Regions from separate parts of the Nonomuraea sp. NPDC059007 genome, predicted to be linked through region 1. Evidence: riboswitches for the same ligand, from Rfam matches in the RefSeq annotation. Region 1 holds a riboswitch; each other region holds the start of a gene.
The links. A riboswitch is a leader RNA that binds a small molecule or an ion and turns the genes downstream of it on or off. The one in region 1 is predicted to bind cyclic di-AMP.
Positions count from the first base shown of each region.

Region 2: it holds a riboswitch for cyclic di-AMP, as region 1 does, so the genes downstream of both, ACFWY5_RS24000 (D-alanyl-D-alanine carboxypeptidase family protein) here and ACFWY5_RS55620 (coiled-coil domain-containing protein) in region 1, are expected to answer to the same signal.
Region 3: it holds a riboswitch for cyclic di-AMP, as region 1 does, so the genes downstream of both, ACFWY5_RS44365 (NlpC/P60 family protein) here and ACFWY5_RS55620 (coiled-coil domain-containing protein) in region 1, are expected to answer to the same signal.

Region 1 covers NZ_JBHYJD010000084.1:17,617-23,345, reverse strand. The annotation lists gene ACFWY5_RS55645 (TrpB-like pyridoxal phosphate-dependent enzyme) at 1-167, shown strand, start outside; gene ACFWY5_RS55640 (dihydrolipoyl dehydrogenase family protein) at 199-1,476, shown strand; gene ACFWY5_RS55635 (50S ribosomal protein bL37) at 1,480-1,557, opposite strand; gene ACFWY5_RS55630 (DeoR/GlpR family DNA-binding transcription regulator) at 1,690-2,469, shown strand; gene galT (galactose-1-phosphate uridylyltransferase) at 2,466-3,527, shown strand; cyclic di-AMP (ydaO/yuaA leader) riboswitch at 3,594-3,731, shown strand; gene ACFWY5_RS55620 (coiled-coil domain-containing protein) at 3,738-4,691, shown strand; gene ACFWY5_RS55615 (hypothetical protein) at 4,747-5,729, shown strand, end outside.
Region 2 covers NZ_JBHYJD010000014.1:57,644-63,372, reverse strand. The annotation lists gene ACFWY5_RS24015 (hypothetical protein) at 1-11, opposite strand, end outside; gene ACFWY5_RS24010 (tannase/feruloyl esterase family alpha/beta hydrolase) at 181-1,704, opposite strand; gene ACFWY5_RS24005 (TetR/AcrR family transcriptional regulator) at 1,809-2,420, shown strand; cyclic di-AMP (ydaO/yuaA leader) riboswitch at 2,563-2,706, shown strand; gene ACFWY5_RS24000 (D-alanyl-D-alanine carboxypeptidase family protein) at 2,719-3,633, shown strand; gene ACFWY5_RS23995 (TetR/AcrR family transcriptional regulator) at 3,959-4,498, shown strand; gene ACFWY5_RS23990 (cytochrome P450) at 4,745-5,729, shown strand, end outside.
Region 3 covers NZ_JBHYJD010000042.1:82,526-88,254, forward strand. The annotation lists gene ACFWY5_RS44345 (NADP-dependent oxidoreductase) at 1-305, opposite strand, end outside; gene ACFWY5_RS44350 (winged helix-turn-helix transcriptional regulator) at 382-780, shown strand; gene ACFWY5_RS44355 (cytochrome P450) at 762-1,805, opposite strand; gene ACFWY5_RS44360 (LuxR C-terminal-related transcriptional regulator) at 2,157-2,369, shown strand; gene ACFWY5_RS44365 (NlpC/P60 family protein) at 2,455-3,498, opposite strand; cyclic di-AMP (ydaO/yuaA leader) riboswitch at 3,504-3,652, opposite strand; gene ACFWY5_RS44370 (amino-acid N-acetyltransferase) at 3,990-4,559, shown strand; gene ACFWY5_RS44375 (RDD family protein) at 4,645-5,729, shown strand, end outside.

The sequences.
Region 1 (5,729 bases):
GGTGCAAGGAGAGCGGCGAGGAGAAGGTGCTGCTGACCGCGCTGTGCGGCCACGGCCACTTCGACCTCGGCGCCTACGACCGCTACCTGGCGGGCGAGCTGGAGGACTTCGCGCTGCCGCAGGAGCGGGTCGACCAGGCGCTGGCGAATTTGCCACGTTCCGGGTGAACTCCGGCTCACGGCTGGTTATGTACTGAGAATGGACGTCGATGTGATCGTGCTGGGGATGGGTCCGGGCGGCGAGGACGTGGCCGGCCGGCTGGCGGAGGCGGGGCTGCGCGTGGCCGCCGTCGAGTCGAACCTGGTGGGCGGCGAGTGCCCCTACTGGGGCTGCATTCCCTCGAAGATCATGATTCACGAGGCGGAGACCTCGCGCGACTGGCCGGCGCTGGTACGCCGGGTGCGCGAGGCCACCGACTCCTGGGACGACAAGGTGGCCGCCGACCGCTTCACCGGCAAGGGCGGCCACCTGGTCAGGGGCCACGGGCTTGTCACCGGGCCGGGCGAGGTGACCGTCGGCGACCAGGTGCTGCGCGCGGCGCGCGGCATCGTGATCGCGACCGGTTCGCAGGCGGCGGTGCCGCCGATCGAGGGGCTGGCGGGCACGCCGTACTGGACCAACCATCAGGCGATCGAGAACGCCGAGCTGCCCGAGTCGATCATCGTGCTGGGCGGCGGCGCGATCGGGGCGGAGCTGGCGCAGATGTTCCGGACGTTCGGCGTGGCGGTGACGGTGGTCGAGGCGGCCGACCGGCTGATCGCGCTCGAAGAGCCGGAGACAAGCGCTCTGCTGGAGAAGGTCTTCGCCGGGCGCGGCATCGACGTGCGGACCTCGGCCAAGGTCGCCCGCGTGGACTACGCGGACGGCCGCTTCACGGTCGGCGGCGCCGAGGCGGAGCGGCTGCTGGTGGCGACGGGCCGCCGGGTGGATCTGAAGGCGCTGGGCGTCGGCGCGATCGGGCTCGACGAGAGCGCGCGGGCGATTCCGGTGGACGCGCGGATGCGCGCGGCCGAGGGCGTCTGGGCGATCGGCGACGCGGTCGGCAAGGGCGCGTTCACGCACATGTCGATGTACCAGGCGAACATCGTGGTCAAGGAGATCCTCGGCGAGCCGGTGCACGCGGCCGAATACCACGCCGTGCCCCGGGTGACCTTCACCGATCCCGAGGTGGGCGCGGTGGGCCTGACCGAGGCGCAGGCCCGCGAGCGGGGCCTGGATGTGCGCGTCGCCGTGGGCGATCTGGGCACGCGCGGCTACATCGCCCAGGCCGAGGGGCTGGTCAAGCTGGTGGCGGCCGACGGCGTCCTGGTCGGCGCGACCGTGGCGGCGCCGCCCGGGGGCGAGGTCCTGGGTCTGCTGACGCTGGCGGTGCACGCCCGCGTCCCGCTCACCAGGCTCGACGAGATGATCTACGCCTACCCGACGTTCCACCGGGCGGTTTCGGCCGCCGTGAAGGAGCTCACCGCGGCCGGGTGACCGTCAGCGCGACGCGGGGCGCTTGCCGTGGTTGGCCTTCTTCTTCTTGCGTGCTCGGGACTTGCGGGCGCGCCTTGCCATCCGTCGTCCTCCTTTGAGCGGGCCTTTTCCAGTACGGCATGCGTATCCCACACCAGGCCCCCCGGCAAGCGACCTCACATTCTTCAACATGTTCATGTCATAATCTGTTTGAACTTGTTGGAAGGAGGGCGTGTGCTCGCACAGCAGCGGCAACAGACGATCCTCGAACGGGTCCGGGCCAGCGGCGGCGTCCGCGTGGCCGACCTCGTGCGCGAGCTCGGCGTCTCCGACATGACCGTGCGGCGCGATCTGGAGTCGCTGGCCGAGCGCGGCCTGCTGGAGAAGGTGCACGGCGGCGCGACCACACTCGGCCCCGGCTCCACGGAAGAGCCGGGCTTCACCGCCAAGTCCGCCCGCCAGCAGCAGGAGAAGGAGGCGATCGCGCGCCGCGCCGCCGAGCTGGTCGGGCCGGGCACCGCGGTCGCCCTGTCGGCGGGCACCACCACGTGGGCGCTGGCCCACCACCTGGTCTCGGTGCCCGACCTCACCGTCATCACGAACTCGGTCCCGGTCGCCGACGTCTTCCACCGCGCTCCGCGCGCCGACCGCACGGTGGTGCTCACCGGCGGCGTCCGCACGCCCTCCGACGCGCTGGTCGGTCCCGTCGCCGTCGCCGCGATCCGCCGCCTGCACGTGGACACGCTGTTCCTGGGCGTGCACGGGATGAGCGCGCGCGCCGGGTTCACCACGCCGAACCTGCTGGAGTCGGAGACCGACCGGGAGCTGGTGGCCGCCGCCCACCGCCTGGTCGTGCCGGCCGACCACACCAAGTGGAACACCGTCGGCATCAGCACGATCGCCGACCTGGCAGAGGCCGACGTCGTCATCAGCGACCAGGGTCTGCCCGCCGAGGCGCGCGCCGAGCTGGCCGAGCGCGTCGGGGAACTGATCATCGCGGAGGGCACGCAGTGAAGCGCACCATCACCCACCTGGCCGACGGGCGAGAGCTGATCTACTTCGACCGGCGCGACGACGCCGACCGCGGTGCGGTGGACCGGCGTCCGCTCGACCCCCGGCCACTCGCCTCGGAACTTCGCTACGACCCGCTGACCGAGGAGTGGATCGCGATCGCGGGGCACCGGCAGACGCGGACGTTCCTGCCGCCCGCCGACGAGTGCCCGCTGTGCCCGTCGTCCGACACGCGGGCCTCGGAGATCCCGGCGCACGACTATGACGTGGTGGTGTTCGAGAACCGCTTCCCATCTTTCAGCGGAAATTTTGGGACTTATCACGATGTGGGCGGCTTGAGTGAGGTGCGGCCGGGTGCGGGGCGGTGTGAGGTGGTGTGCTTCACCTCCGAGCACTCCTCGTCGTTCTCACGGCTGAGCGACGCGCAGGTCGAGCTGGTCATGGAGGCGTGGGCGGACCGCACCGCCGAGTTGTCCGCGATCGAGGGCGTGGAGCAGGTCTTCGTCTTCGAGAACCGGGGCGAGGAGATCGGGATCACGCTGCCCCACCCGCACGGGCAGATCTACGCCTACCCGTACGTGACGCCGCGGACCAAGCTTCAGCTCGCGGCGGCGCAGCGGCGGCCGGGGCTGTTCGCGGACGTGCTGGCCGCCGAACGGGCCGGGGAGCGGGTCGTGGCGGCCAACGAGTTGTGGACCGCCTTCGTCCCGGCCGCGGCGCGCTGGCCGTACGAGGTGCATGTCTACCCGCATCGTCAGGTGCCGGACCTCGCGGCGCTGACCGAGGCGGAGCGGGCGGCCTTCGCGCCGCTCTACACCTCGGTGCTGCGGGCGCTGGACGGAATCTTCGGGGTGGCCATGCCGTACATCTCGGCGTGGCACCAGGCGCCGGTGCGGTACCTGCGTGAGCTGGGACATCTGCACCTGGAGCTGTTCTCGATCAGGCGCGCGCCCGGCAAGCTCAAGTACCTGGCGGGGTCGGAGTCGGCGATGGGGGCCTTCGTCAACGACGTGCTGCCCGAGGAGGCCGCACGCCTGCTTCGATCACAGGTAGATCACTAATTGGTTTCCACTTGAAGTCGCATTGCCCGCCATTTACTACTAATATCCCTCACGCACCGGTTGTCACAGCCGTTGCCGCCTAATCCCGGGCGTGTTGCCCGGGAGCCGGGGACCCAGCCTCACCTGGGGTGAATCCACTTCGGTGGTAGGGCATCTCCCAGCCCGAACCCGTCAGCTAACCCGGCCGGCAGATGGAGAGGAATCCCCCACGTGGCGGTTGCGTCCCCCGCGACTTTGGCCATCGGTCTCATCACCGCCGCAGCTGTGGCGTTCACCCCGGCGAGCGCGCACGCCGCGCCCAAGCCGGGCGAGAAGCAGCTGCGGGCCGAGCTGAAGAAGCTCAACACCCAGGTCGACAAGCTCATCGAGAGTTACAACGGCAAGCGCGTGGCACTCGCCAAGGCGAAGGAGGCGGAGAAGTCCGCCCAGGCGCGCCTGGCCACCGCCGAGACGGCGCTGGTCGAGGCCGAGCGGCGGGTGGCCGAGATCGCCCAGCTGCGCTACCAGGGCAGCGGCGGCACGCTGCCCGGCTTCCTGTACACGCCTGACGCGCCGGGCGCGGCCGTACTGGAGCAGCTCACCGACGAGGAGCAGGCGGTCATCGCGGGCGTCGCCGCCGCCCGCGACGAGAAGAAGAAGGCCGCGGACGCGGCCGCCGCGCTCACCACCCAGATCGCCGGACAGGCGGACGAGGTGGCCAAGGAGCGCGACGAGGCCGAAGGCGTCATCAAGGACATCAAGGACAAGCTCCAGGACCTCATGCCGTACGGCACCGGCAAGCGCAACGACGGATCCTGGGCCCCCGAGCTGCCCTCCGGCTCCGACAACATCACCTCACGGATGCGGATCATCCGCGACGAGATCAAAAAGACCTTCAACCTGCCCTTCGAGGTCGGCTGCTACCGCTCGGGCGGCGGCGGCGAGCACCCGCTCGGCCGGGCCTGCGACTTCATGATGAGCACCGGCGGCTCCATGCCCACCGCCGCCAACCAGGCGCTCGGCGACCAGATCGCGGCCTGGGCGATCAAGAACAAGAACCGCTTCGGCGTGAAGTACGTGATCTGGAAGCAGCGCATCAACATGGGGTCGGGATGGCGGGCGATGAGCGACCGCGGCAGCATCACCGAGAACCACTTCGACCACCCGCACATCTCCATGCAGTGAGCGCGCCCCAGTAGTGTGACCCCTCGGATGTGATCACCGGGCAAGGAGGGGCACCGTGGCGCTGCAGCCACCACCGGGGCTGGCCATGCTGCTCAACATCGTCGTCTCGTGGCCGCTCGTCGACGAGGACCGGCTGCACGCGGCCGGTACCCAGTGGATCTCCTTCGCGATGACGGCGGTGCGCGTCTCCTCGGCCGCGGCCACGCACGCCGCCCAGACCACCGCGCGCAACGAGGGCGAAGGCGTGCGGGCGTTCGACGGCGAGTGGCGCGACACCTCCGCCCGCACCGGCGACGCGGTCACCGCCGCGCTGCTCATCGGCGGCGCGTTACAGATCTCCGCGATGATCGTGCTGGCCATGAAGGTGGCGCTGATCGTCCTGCTCATGCGGCTCGCCCTGCACCTGGCGCGGCTGGTCGCCGCCTCGGGCCCCACCGCCGGCGCCTCGCTCGCCGCCGTGGGTCCCGTCGTGGGCGGCGCCAGGACGGCCGCGCGGGAGATCATCCGCCGGATGGTCGAACTGCTGGAACGCAGCGCGCTGCGCCTGTTCGGACGCGCGTCCGCGCTGCTGCGCAAGCCGGCCTCCAAGACGGGGTCCGGCGCGATCCCGCCCGGCAAGCGGCCGCCGACGCCCGTGCGCGGCCCCGGCAACCACCTTGAGTCGGCGGCCGACAAGAGCGTGGACGTCTCGTCCATCACGCCGTACCCGATCTGGCGGCGGGACCGCCCGCCGGTCTACCGCGCCGAGGACAGGTCTCCCGACGAGATCTTCGAGCGGGGACTGCTGCCGCGCGACCCGTCGATGACGAACCTGTCCGACCACGTGCTCAAGTCCCGGCCGTCCGCCTTCGTCGGGACCAGCACGCGGATGGACATCGACAACGCCGTCCCGCGCCGCTTCGTCTACGAGGTCGACGCCCCGGGCGGCATCGACGTCCAGGACACGCTGAAGGCCGCGAGCCACCTGTCCCACGAGCGCGAGATCGCCTTCCCCGGCGGGGTGCACCGGAGATACATCACCGGCGCCTGGCCGCAAGG
Region 2 (5,729 bases), on a different contig from region 1:
CGCAGACGCACGACAGACGACCTTTCGGAAGGCGGGCACATGATGGGCTGAACACCAGCCCTTTCATCACTGAACGCTCTCACGTCGACACCGTCCGTGTAAATGACCTTGAAGGGAAGGTGGTGGGTTGTGCCCTCGCGCTGGAGTGCGCACCTGCGAGCCGCAGGCGATGCCGCTCGACTACACGGAGGCCCGTGGCGGGGATCCGCAGGTGAAGTTCGCGGCGTCCTCGATGCTGCCCGAGCCCTTGTAGCGCGCGACGGCAGGGTGCGGGCACAGGGGCCGGCTGCGGCCGCTCGTCGGGTTGGTCGCGATGATGGAGGTGGGCGCCGTGCCCCGGTTGATCCACTGTTCCATCGCCGTGAGCGCGTCGAACGTGTTCGGTCCTGGCCCGCCCGCGCAATGCCCCATCCCCGGCGCCATGAACAGGCGGAAGAAGCCGGCGGTACGCGCCGCACCCATCTCGGCGACGACCTCCTTGTGGTAGGCGACCGGGGCCGCACCGCTCAGGGCGGGGTCGGACCAGCCGTGCACCATGAGCAGCTTGCCGCCCCGGGCCTCGTAGGCCGTGAGGTCGGGGTCGGTCGCGTCGAGCAGCGCGCGTATCCGCTCGACGGCCCGCCGATCTTTGGCGAGGTCGAACCTGGTGAGGTCATAGCTCGGATCGCTGAACAGGAAGTACCGCAGGAACTCGTTGGTGAACGTGTACGACAACGGTGCGGCCAGGCTGAAAGGGAAGACGAGCTTGCCGTCGGGTCCCATCTGAGGGGCCGCCGAGCCGGTGATGTAGGAACGCCACATCTCCTCGTGTCCGGCGGGATGTCCCCGGAGCGGCCCGGGTCCGCGATAGATGGTCCGTGCGGCGGCGGCCTGGGCCCGGGTCAGCTTGCCGGGGCCGACGAGCCGGCCGGGGTTGACGGCCGCCTTGCGCGGATCGGCGACCAGGCCGTCGGTCAGCCCGTCCCGGGCATCGCCCCGCTTCAGCGATTCCGCCGAGAGGATCGGCAGCGTCTCGGGCGACAGCCAGGACCCGGATGTGGCCAGTTGTGCCTGTGCCTGCGAGATCCAGCGCAGGAACGTGTCGCCCGCGGCGAACGCCGGGCCTTCGGCGATCACCCCGTCATAGTCCGCGGGGTAGCGCTGGACCTCCATGAGGCCTTGCCGTCCCCCGTTGGAGCACCCGTTGAAGATGGCTTTGCGCGTGTCGCGCCCGTAGTGGATCGCGGTGATCGCCTTGGCCGCGACCGTGCTGACGTGGACGCCCCGGTAGGCGTAGTCGATCTGCTTGGGCCGGTTGCCGAGCGCCCACCTGCCGTCGAGTTCGGGGTGGCCTAACGGGCTCGCGCCTTGATGTCCGGTGTCCGTGGCGGCCGAGGCGTAGCCGCGTCTCAGTCCCTCGTCGAACGGAACGATGTGCCCGGCGAGCCCGCCCACACCCTGGAAGTAGAAGTCCGAGTTCCACGCGGTCGGCAGGCCCAAGCGGAAGTTCACCTGGTTGCTGGGCACCGTCGCGTCACCTGGCGTGGTGACATAGGCGTCGACCAGGCAGTGCTCCGGTACCGATGTCGTCGCGGTCACCGTCCTGGCTCGCGTGATCGTCGTGTCGGTCACGGTCGCGTTCGTCAGGGCCGCGCATCGGTCGGCGTCCGCCCGTACGGGATCGCTGACCGCGACGAGCGCGGCGGCCAGCGGCAGGCACGACATGATGCTCACTTGGGTTCGGCTGGGTCGGCGCATTCCGCCTCCACACACAGAGGGTACTATCTTCGAGTACCTGGTACCCTAGACAGTACCCTGAAAGTGCAGGCATGACCGGATATCCTCGACCGCCCGTCGCCCTCTCGCTCGGGCGTTCCTTCACCAGCCGGCAGGAGAACGTGCTCGCCGAGCTGGAGGAGATCTTCCTTCGGGAGGGCTTTCGCCGGCTGACGATTCAGGAGCTCGCCGCCCGGCTGCACTGCTCGCGGCGTACCCTCTACGAGCTGGCGCCCAGCAAGGACGAACTCGTCGCGCTCGTCGTCGACCGGCTTCTGCAGCGCGTCGGCCGGCAGGCGATGGCCCAGGCGAGGGCGATGGACGAGCCGCTCGGGCGAGTTCACGCCTACATGTCCGCGGCGAGCACGGCGCTGACCCGCGCGGCTCGGGCGTTCTCGGTCGATGTCGCCGGGCAGCCGGGAATCCGCCGGCTGTTCGAGGAGCACTACCGGTTCGCCACGTCCATCGCCGCCGCGCTCATCCAGGAGGGCATAGACAGCGGTGCGTTCCGCGAAACGGACGCGCGCCTCGTGGCGGAGGTGATCTACGCCGCCCTGGACCGGCTGCAGGATCCCGAGGTGCTCGAGCATCTCGGCCGGACGAACGCGGAGGCGTTCCAGGAGCTGTTCGACCTGATCGTGCTTGGTCTGTCCCGCCCGTCGTGAGTCCTCCAACAGCAGCCGGAAATGTACTGTTTGCACGATATGTGCTTTTTGGTAGGGTCTCGGGCATTGCGTGACGGGCCCTAGACGGGTTCGTTGCCGTTTCATTGCCCGGACCGTGCGTCTCCTGGGGAACCCGCAGGACGACGTCCGGCCGCCGAATCCGTTTCCACGGAGCCGGGGACCCAATCTTCATCGGGGTGAATCGGACGCTCGCTCAGCCGCGACCGTAGGGCACTTCCCAGCCCGAACCCGTCAGCTAACCCGGTAGGCGGCATGGAAGCAAGGAGCAAAGTCCTTCATGCCCACCGATCTCAAGAACCGGCTGAACCGCGCGCTGCTCGGCCTCGCCGCCACCGCCGTTGCCATGACCGCCTGCGCCACCGCCGCGCAGGCCATCCCTCCGGTCGGGCCCGACGACTCGCCGGAGTCCCGCTCCCACGTTCAAGACGTCGCGGCGCACGCCCCCACGGTGCTCGGCCGTGCGGCTCACGTGATCGACACCAAGACCGGCAAGGTCTACTTCAGCAAGAAGGCCGATCTTCGGATGCCCGTGGCCAGCCTCACCAAGGTGATGACCGCCTACACCGTGCTGAAGGAGGCCAAGCCGGGTGACGTCGTCAAGGTCACCTCTGGGGATGTTCGCTACGCCTCGAAGGGCGGTGCCTCGGTGGCCGGCCTGCGCGCCGGAGACCGGCTGACCGTGGAGAACCTGCTGTACGCCCTGATGCTGCCTTCCGGCGCGGACGCCGCCCACACGCTCGCCCGCGTGTACGGTCCGGGCGTCGACGCGTTCACCGCGAAGATGAACCTCACTGCTCGCGAGCTCGGTATGCGGGACACGCGCTACGTCAACGCCGACGGGATGCCCACCAACGGAGGCGGCTACTCCACCGCACGCGACCAGGCGCGGCTGGCCCAGGCCGCGCTGGGCGTCCAGGCGCTCAAGAAGGTCGCCTCCAGCCGGTATCGCTCGGTGGCCGCGACGGCGGAGCACCGCGCCTACTCCTGGCGGAACACGAATCGGCTTCTCGGCAAGCCGGGCGCCGTCGGTCTGAAGACCGGCTACACCCGGGCCGCCGGGTACACGCTCTCCTTCGCCGCGGACCGTGAAGGCCGGCAACTGGCCGGCGTCATTCTCGGGGAGACCAGCTCCACCCGCCGCTTCCAGACCGCTCAGAGGCTGCTCGACTGGGCGGTCGGCGGACAACCCTGACCAGGCCCGTCAACACGGTCGGCTCCGACGGCATTGCCGTACACGCCGCGCTGAGCGTCGCCGCCGACGGGCCCTCGTGAACTTCCGGAGCTCGCGCCCCGGCACGGACCCCAGCGATGAGTTACTATACCTTCTGGATGGTATAGTTTCCTCATTCGAGGCGAGCTGCCTTCCCGCCGGGTGTGCCACGCAGAATGGCGAAGGGACGTTCATGTTCACCAACCCGATTCCCCCAGTCCCATGAGAGACATGGGTGCTCAGAGCACGCGCACGGCGACTCGGGCATGTCCCCATAACTGTGCCTTCTGGACGGTAGAGTTACGGGGTGCGACCAAGCCAGCGGAACCAGATCCTGAACGCCGCGATCCGCGTGGCGGAACGCGACGGCATCACCGGCCTGACGCTGGAGTCGGCGGCCGAGGAGGCGGGCGTCACCAAGGGCGGGCTGATGTACCACTTCCGGACGCGGCACGAGCTACTGCTGGCGATCCAGAAGCAACTGACCGACGCCTGGGAGACGTGGCTCGCCACCGAGCTGGGCAAACCGCCGGCGGAGGCGTCGGTGCGAGAGGTCGTGGCGGCCTATGTGCGGGTGGGCGCGGACAGCCAGTCGGGCAAGGCGGACCTGGCGTTCATGCTCGAGTCGGCCTCCGTTCCCGACCTCGCCACGGTGTGGAACGAGCTCATCCGCCGCTGGGCCCCGCTGCCCACCTCGGCCGAACCCCACGACATCGACCTGCTCCTGGCTCGGCTGGCCGTCGACGGGCTGTGGCTGCAACAGGCCATGAGCGGCACCCCTTTGCCCACACCGGTCGCGAAAGCCCTGCGGAACCGGCTGAACGCACTGGTCGAACCGGAGAACTGATCCCACTGCTCGCATGAGCCGTACCGGCCGGGGTCAGCCACACACCCCGGAAGGACCGCATGAGGGCGACCATGCCCTTCACCGAGCCTCCTGCTGGCCACCATGGACATGCCCAGGGACGTCCAGGGACCTCGCCGCGGCCGATCGTCGGCGCCGACAAGGTGGCCCGCATCACCCCCCTCCCCCTGCGATGAACGCCGGCTGTCCCCGAACATGCTCAGCCAAATAGTTAGCCAGGAGGTCCTTATGACGAACAGCGCTGTGCCGGTTGAGCGTGGGTGCCCGTTCGCCCCGCCGGCCGCCTACGAACGGCTGCGCGAACAAGGCCCGATCAGCAAGGTCCGCCTGACCAGCGGCGGCGAGGCGTGGTGGGTGGCCGGTCAGGAGGCGGCCCGTGCCGTTCTCGCCGACCCCCGCTTCTCCGCCGATCGGCGTACCGACGGCTACCCGCTCTACGCCCTCGACGCGGCGACCCTGCAAATGGTGCGCATCCAGCCGCCGGTGATGCTCGGCATGGACGGCGCAGAACACTCCGCGGCCCGCCGCCCGGTGATCAGCGAGTTCACCGCGAAACGACTGGCCGCGCTGCGCCCGCACATCCAGGACATCGTCGACCACTTCATCGACAACATGCTCACCGCCGACCGGCACCCGATCGACCTGGTCCAGGCGCTGTCCCTGCCGGTGCCCTCCCTGGTGATCTGCGAACTGCTCGGCGTCCCCTACACCGACCATGACTTCTTCCAGAACCGCACCGCCGCGATGGTGAGCGCGACCGCGCTGGAAGACCGCCCGCAAGCCTTCGCCGACCTGCGTGCCTACTTCGACGACCTGGTCACCCGCAAAGAGTCCGAACCCGGCGACGACCTGCTCAGCCGGCAGATCGCCCGGCAACGCCAGGAAGGCGGCGCCGTCGACCACACGAGCCTGGTCAGCCTGGCCTTCCTGCTGCTGACCGCCGGACACGAGACCACCGCGAACATGATCTCGCTCGGCGTGCTCGCGCTGCTCACCCATCCGGAGCAACTAGCCCTGATCACCGCCGATCCGGACAAGACACCCACAGCCGTGGAGGAACTGCTGCGCTATTTCAGCATCGTCGACGGGGTCACTGCCCGGGTGGCCACCGAGGACGTGCGGATCGGCGGAGTGAGCATCAAGGCCGGCGAGGGCGTCGTCGTCTCGACCCTGTCTGCCGGATGGGACCCGGTGGCGTTCAAGGACCCGGCCA
Region 3 (5,729 bases), on a different contig from region 1:
TGCGCCTTGTACGGCAGCATCAGCCGGTCGGACAGCCCGAACACCGCCTGCCCGGCCGTCAACCCGCCGACCCCCGGCCCCACCTGGTCGACCACCCCGGCCACGTCCCACCCGAGCCCGTACCGCTCCATGGGGTCGGTCAGCTTGTAGCCGGGCAGCGACCCCGAGGCGGTGAACAGGTCGATCGGCTGCACGGCGGCCGCGGTCACCTTCACGCGTACCTGCCCGGGTCCGGCCTGCGGCACCGGGACCGTGACGATCTCTACTTCACCCTCGCGCCCGACCAGCGCTCGCATCGTTGTCATGCGGCCACGGTAGGAAGGCTTACTCTCTTTTGGTAAGAAGGCACCTGAAGGTGCGTAAGCAACCCGGAGGAATGCCGTGCCCACCCAGTCGGCCGCGGACAGGCGCGCGGCAGCCCGCCTGGCCTACGACGCGTACATCGCCAAGTGCCCCTCGCGCCAGCTCCTCAGCACGCTCAGCGACAAGTGGGTGAGCCTCATCCTCACCGCGCTCGCCGGCGGCTCCCAGCGCTACAGCGACCTGGCCAGGACCATCGCCGGCGTCAGCCAGAAGATGCTCACCCAGACCCTGCGCAGCCTGGAGCGCGACGGCCTGGTCTCCCGCACCCTCACCCCGTCGGTCCCCGTGCGCGTCGACTACGAGCTCACCGATCTGGGCCGCACGCTCCTGCCGATCGTGGCCGCGATCAAGGAATGGGCCGAGGCCCACATCGAGGACGTCCTGGCCGCCAGAACCCGCTACGACAACCGCACCTGAAGCCTGGCCAGCCCCCGCAGGACCACGTTCTCCTTGTACGGCGGCGCCTCCTCGACCAGCTTCAGCTCCGGCGCCGCCCGGGCCAGCGCCCGCAGCGCGATCTCGCCCTCCATGCGCGCCAGCGTGGCCCCGAGGCAGAAGTGGATCCCGAGCCCGAAGGCCAGATGCCGCTCCGGCGCCCGTCCGGGGTCGAACCGTCCCGGGTCGAAGCGGTCCGGATCGGGGAAGACGGCGGGGTCGCGGTTGGCCGCGCCGACCAGCGCCATCACCGGCGTGCCCGCGGGCACGGCCGTGCCGCCAAGCTCCGCCTCCCGCAGCGCCGTCCTGGCGGTGAGCTGCACCGGCGGGTCGTAGCGCAGCACCTCCTCGACCACCGGCTGGGGATCGTCCGCCGCCCGGTGGAGCATGCCGTGCCCGGCCAGGTTGAGTACGCCGTTGGCGATCAGGTTGACGGTCGTCTCGTGCCCGGCGACCAGCAGCAGGACACAGGTGGCCAGGAGTTCGGCCTCGGTGAGCTCCCGGACCTGGGTCAGGGCGCTGAGCAGGTCCTCGCCGGGGCGTACGCGGCGCTCGGCCAGCAGTTCACGGAAGTACGCGCGGAACTCCAGACTTGCCCGCTCGGTGGTGTCCGCCTGGCCCGCGGGCAGCATCGGGTCGAGGCTACGGGCGAGCGTCTCGCTCCAGCCGCGGAAGCGCTCGTAGTCCTCGGGCGGTACGCCGAGCATCTCGGTGATCACCAGGACCGGCAGCGGATAGGCGAACTCGGCGACCAGATCGGCCTCCCCGCCCATGGCGCCGATCAGCTCCGCGGTGATCGCCTCGACCCTGGGGCGCAGCCGTTCGAGCATGCGGGGCGTGAACGCCCGGCTGACCAGAGCCCGCAGCCGCGTGTGGTCGGGCGGGTCGAGACGCAGGAACGACACCTGTGGCCGGTCGGGGTCATCGGTGTCCGCCGGGACGTGCCCGTGGCCGAAGCGGGGGTCGCGCAGCATGGCCGAGACGTGCTCGTGTGATGTGGCTACCACCAAACCGCCGCGGGTATGAAATAAATCGCCACGCTCGCGAAGCTCCCGGTACTTTCCGTACGGGTCACGCCGGAACCCGGGATCGAACGGATCGAATCCCAGCACGTCGGCGGGGGTCAGTGTCGGTGACCGAGGGGCGTTGTAAGGATCAGTGAGATCGCTCATCGTGCCCCGAAGTGTGACGACATATGGCGAGTAGTTCACATAGATTTGATCATGTCAATACAGCTGGTCAAGCTGGGCAATTGTCGAGCTTGACGACCTTTCCTGAATGCGTTTACCGTCTGCGGGACGAGCGCGTTGCGCGGTCCGATACGTCTGCGAGTTCTGCTGTTGGGGGGAGGGCTCCCGATGGATGTGCTCACCGAGGGCGTTGAGCTGAGCCACGCCGATTTAGCCTTGCTCGCCGAGCTGGCCAAGGGAGTCACGGTCGATCGGGTAGGGCGCCGGCTGGAGATCAGCGGACGCACGGTACGCCGCCGTTTGCGAGGGATATGCGACAGGATCGGTGTGGCCACCGCCATCGAGGCGGTGGCCTGGGCGGCACGCCGCCAGCTGATCTAGCAGGACCGAGACTCGACCCCGCCGGTTCGCCCGGCGGGGTCGGTTTTGGCTGGCGTGGGGTCCTGGTTCCGTCTCTTTGGCGGGGTCAGTTCGCGATGCGGACCGCGCCCGCCCACGGGCGGCGGGAGATCGACGCCAGGCGCACGACGTCGCCGGTCTGCGGCGCGTGCACCATCATGCCGCCGCCGACGTAGATGCCGACGTGGTGCAGGTCGCTGTAGAAGAACACCAGGTCACCGGGGCGCAGCTCCTCGCGGGAGATGCGGGTGCCGGCCGTCCACTGGTCGCCGGTGTAGTGCGGCAGCGAGATGCCGACCCGCTGGTAGGCCGCCATGACCAGGCCCGAGCAGTCGTAGGAGCTGGGACCCTCGGCGCCCCACACGTACGGCTTGAGCTGCTGCGTCAGCGCCCACCTGGCCGCCTCGGCCGCCTTGCCGGAGCCGGCGATCGGCAGGCTGACCCGCACCGCGCGGGTGCCCGGCCGCCCGGCCTCGCCGATGGCCCGCTGGAACAGGTCGCTCTCGACCTTCTTGACCAGCTTGCTGATCTTGTCGCGTCGGGCGTCCAGGTCCTCGACGATCTCGGTGACCTTGTCGATGCGGGTCTTCGCCTCGGACTGCGCCTTCTCGGCCAGTTCCCTGGCGCGGGTGACCTGGTTGACCTCCTCGCCCTGCTGCTGCTCCAGCGCGAAGCTGGTCGCGGCGCGGTCGAGGAAGAGCTCGGGGTCGTCGGAGGCGGCGAAGGCGAGGGCGCGGCTGAAGCCGCCCATCATGTACTCGCTCTGGGCGAGCATGCCCGCCCGCTGGCGCTTGGTGGCGAGATCGGCCTCGCTGGAGGCCAGCGTCTTCTTGGCGGCGTCGACGGCCTTCTGGGCGTCCCTGAGTTTCACACGCTGGCCGTTGAACTGCTCGCTGAGCGTCTCGATCTCCGTGTGGAGCTTCTCGGCCTGCTCCGACAGTTGCTTGAGCGACGGCTTCGGATCGGCGGCGGCGGAACCGAGAGGCGTGACGGTGAACGTCACCGCGGCTACGGCTGCCGTCAGGACGACCAGCCGCTTCTTGATGCCTGGTTCGGGAGGGCGGGCATGCTTGCCCGCGGGCTTCCCCTCACGGTTACGCGTGCGCTTCACCAACCAGCTCCTCTCATGGCCGCCTACCGGGTTAGCTGACGGGTTCGGGCCGGAGCAGCCCTACCGAGCCGTGGCTCGGATTCACCCCGGGATGGCCTGCGGCCACTGGCGGGTCCCCGGCTCCCCAGGGGAGGGGATTAGGCGTGCCGCCGCGCGTAAGAACGCGGGTGACATCGACGCTGGACACTAGTGCACTCCAGGTTCGTGCTCAACCAGAACTGCCAAGTCTGTTGAGGTTTCACAACCGAAGTGTCACGGGGGGATCACGTGCTCCGCCGTACAGGAGCGACTTTATGCGCACTTTGCGGGTGCATGGGACGTACGTGAGGTTCGGTGTCACCGGGGGAGTCATTGCTCGTCACCGGCTATTCGCCTGGTGGTTGAGGGGGCGATGGCTGTTGTCGGGCATGCTCGTCCACTGGGTGAGATGGTTGAGGAAGTAGGCGGGCAAATAGGGGGCAGCCGTAATTGCGTCTGTACTCTGAAGTGCCATGGAACAGGTCGCCGAACGGGCGGTACCCGACATCGAGGTCGTCGTGAGGCGGGCTCGCACGCCGGATGTCCGGACGATCAGGCGCCTGGTCGACACTTATGCCGGAGCCGGGCCGCGCCTGCTGGAAAAGGCCACGGTCACTCTTTACGAGGACGTCCAGGAGTTCTGGGTGGCTGAGCGTGGCGGGCAGGTCGTCGGATGCGGTGCCCTGCACGTGTTGTGGGAGGACCTCGCCGAGATTCGCACCGTGGCCGTCGATCCCGACGCCCGCGGTCTCGGAGTTGGGGGCCAAATCGTTACCGCTTTGATCGGAACGGCCCGCGAACTCGGGCTGCGGCGGGTGTTCTGCCTGACATTCGCGGTAGATTTCTTCGCCGCGCATGGGTTCCGCCCGATCCAGGGCACGCCGGTATCTCCCGAGGTCTACGCCGAGCTGCTCGCCTCCTATGACGAGGGCGTAGCCGAGTTCCTCGACTTGGAGCACGTCAAGCCCAACACCCTGGGCAACACCAGGATGCTGCTCCACCTGCCGTCGTTTGACTCGGACCTCGACCAAAGGGAAAGGTGATTGTAGATACCTATGTCGATACGTTGGGCAGCGAAGGCATGTGTCCTGACATGTGCCACATGCACACTCGAAGCGAGGTGACACGGTGAGCACCGGACAGCCGCCGTATCCACAGGACGACCCCGGCGACAACTCCGGGACTCCCGAATACGGACAGCACAACGCGGGCCACGCACAGGGCGAGCCCGACCCGGACGTGACCGTTGTGGGTTACCGCCAAGACGGCGACCCCTACGGCCAGCAGGGATACGGACAGCAGTCCGGCTCCCAGCCGGGTTACGGTCAGCAGCCCCAGTACGGCCAGCAGCAGGGATACGGTCAGCAGCAGCCTCAGTACGGCCAGCAGCCCGGCTCGCAGCCGGGTTACGGCCAGCAGCCTGGCTACGGCCAGCAGGCCCAGCAGCAGCCCGAGTACGGCCAGCAGCCGGGTTACGGTCAGCAGCAGCCCGGCTACGGCCAGCAGCCCGGTTACGGCCAGCAGGCCCAGTCGCAACCCGGCTACGGCCAGCAGCAGCCCGAGTACGGCCAGCAGCCCGGCTCGCAGCCGGGTTACGGCCAGCAGCCCGGCTCCCAGCCGGGTTACGGCCAGCCTGGCTACGGTCAGCAGCAGCCTCAGTACGGCCAGCAGCCCGGCTCGCAGCCGGGTTACGGCCAGCAGCCTGGCTACGGCCAGCAGGCCCCGTCCGGGCAGCAGTACGCCCAGCCGGGCTACGGCCAGCAGCCGGGTTACGGCCAGCAGCAGCCCGGATACGGTCAGCAGCAGCAGCCGCAGGGCTACGGCCAGCAGGGCTTCCAGCCCGGCTACGGCAAGCCCTACGGTCAGCCGGTGGGCGTCCAGCCGCCCGGCGCGCCCGCGCCGCTGGCCGAGTGGTGGCAGCGGCTGGTCGCCCGAATCATCGACGGTGTGCTCTTCGGCATCGTCTACTGGGTGATCACGCTGATCATGGCCGGCCTGTTCCTGGCGACCTACAGCTCGCTCGACGGTTCCAGCTCGGGCTTCTTCGGCTCAGTGGTCATCGGGCTCATCTCGGGTGTGCTGGTCGGGGCGATCTACATCGCCTACGAGCTGATCATGACCAAGATGAACGGGCAGACGCTCGGCAAGATCGTCATGGGCATCAAGATCGTCCCGGCCGGCGGCACCATGCCGCACGGCGGGCTGTCCACCGA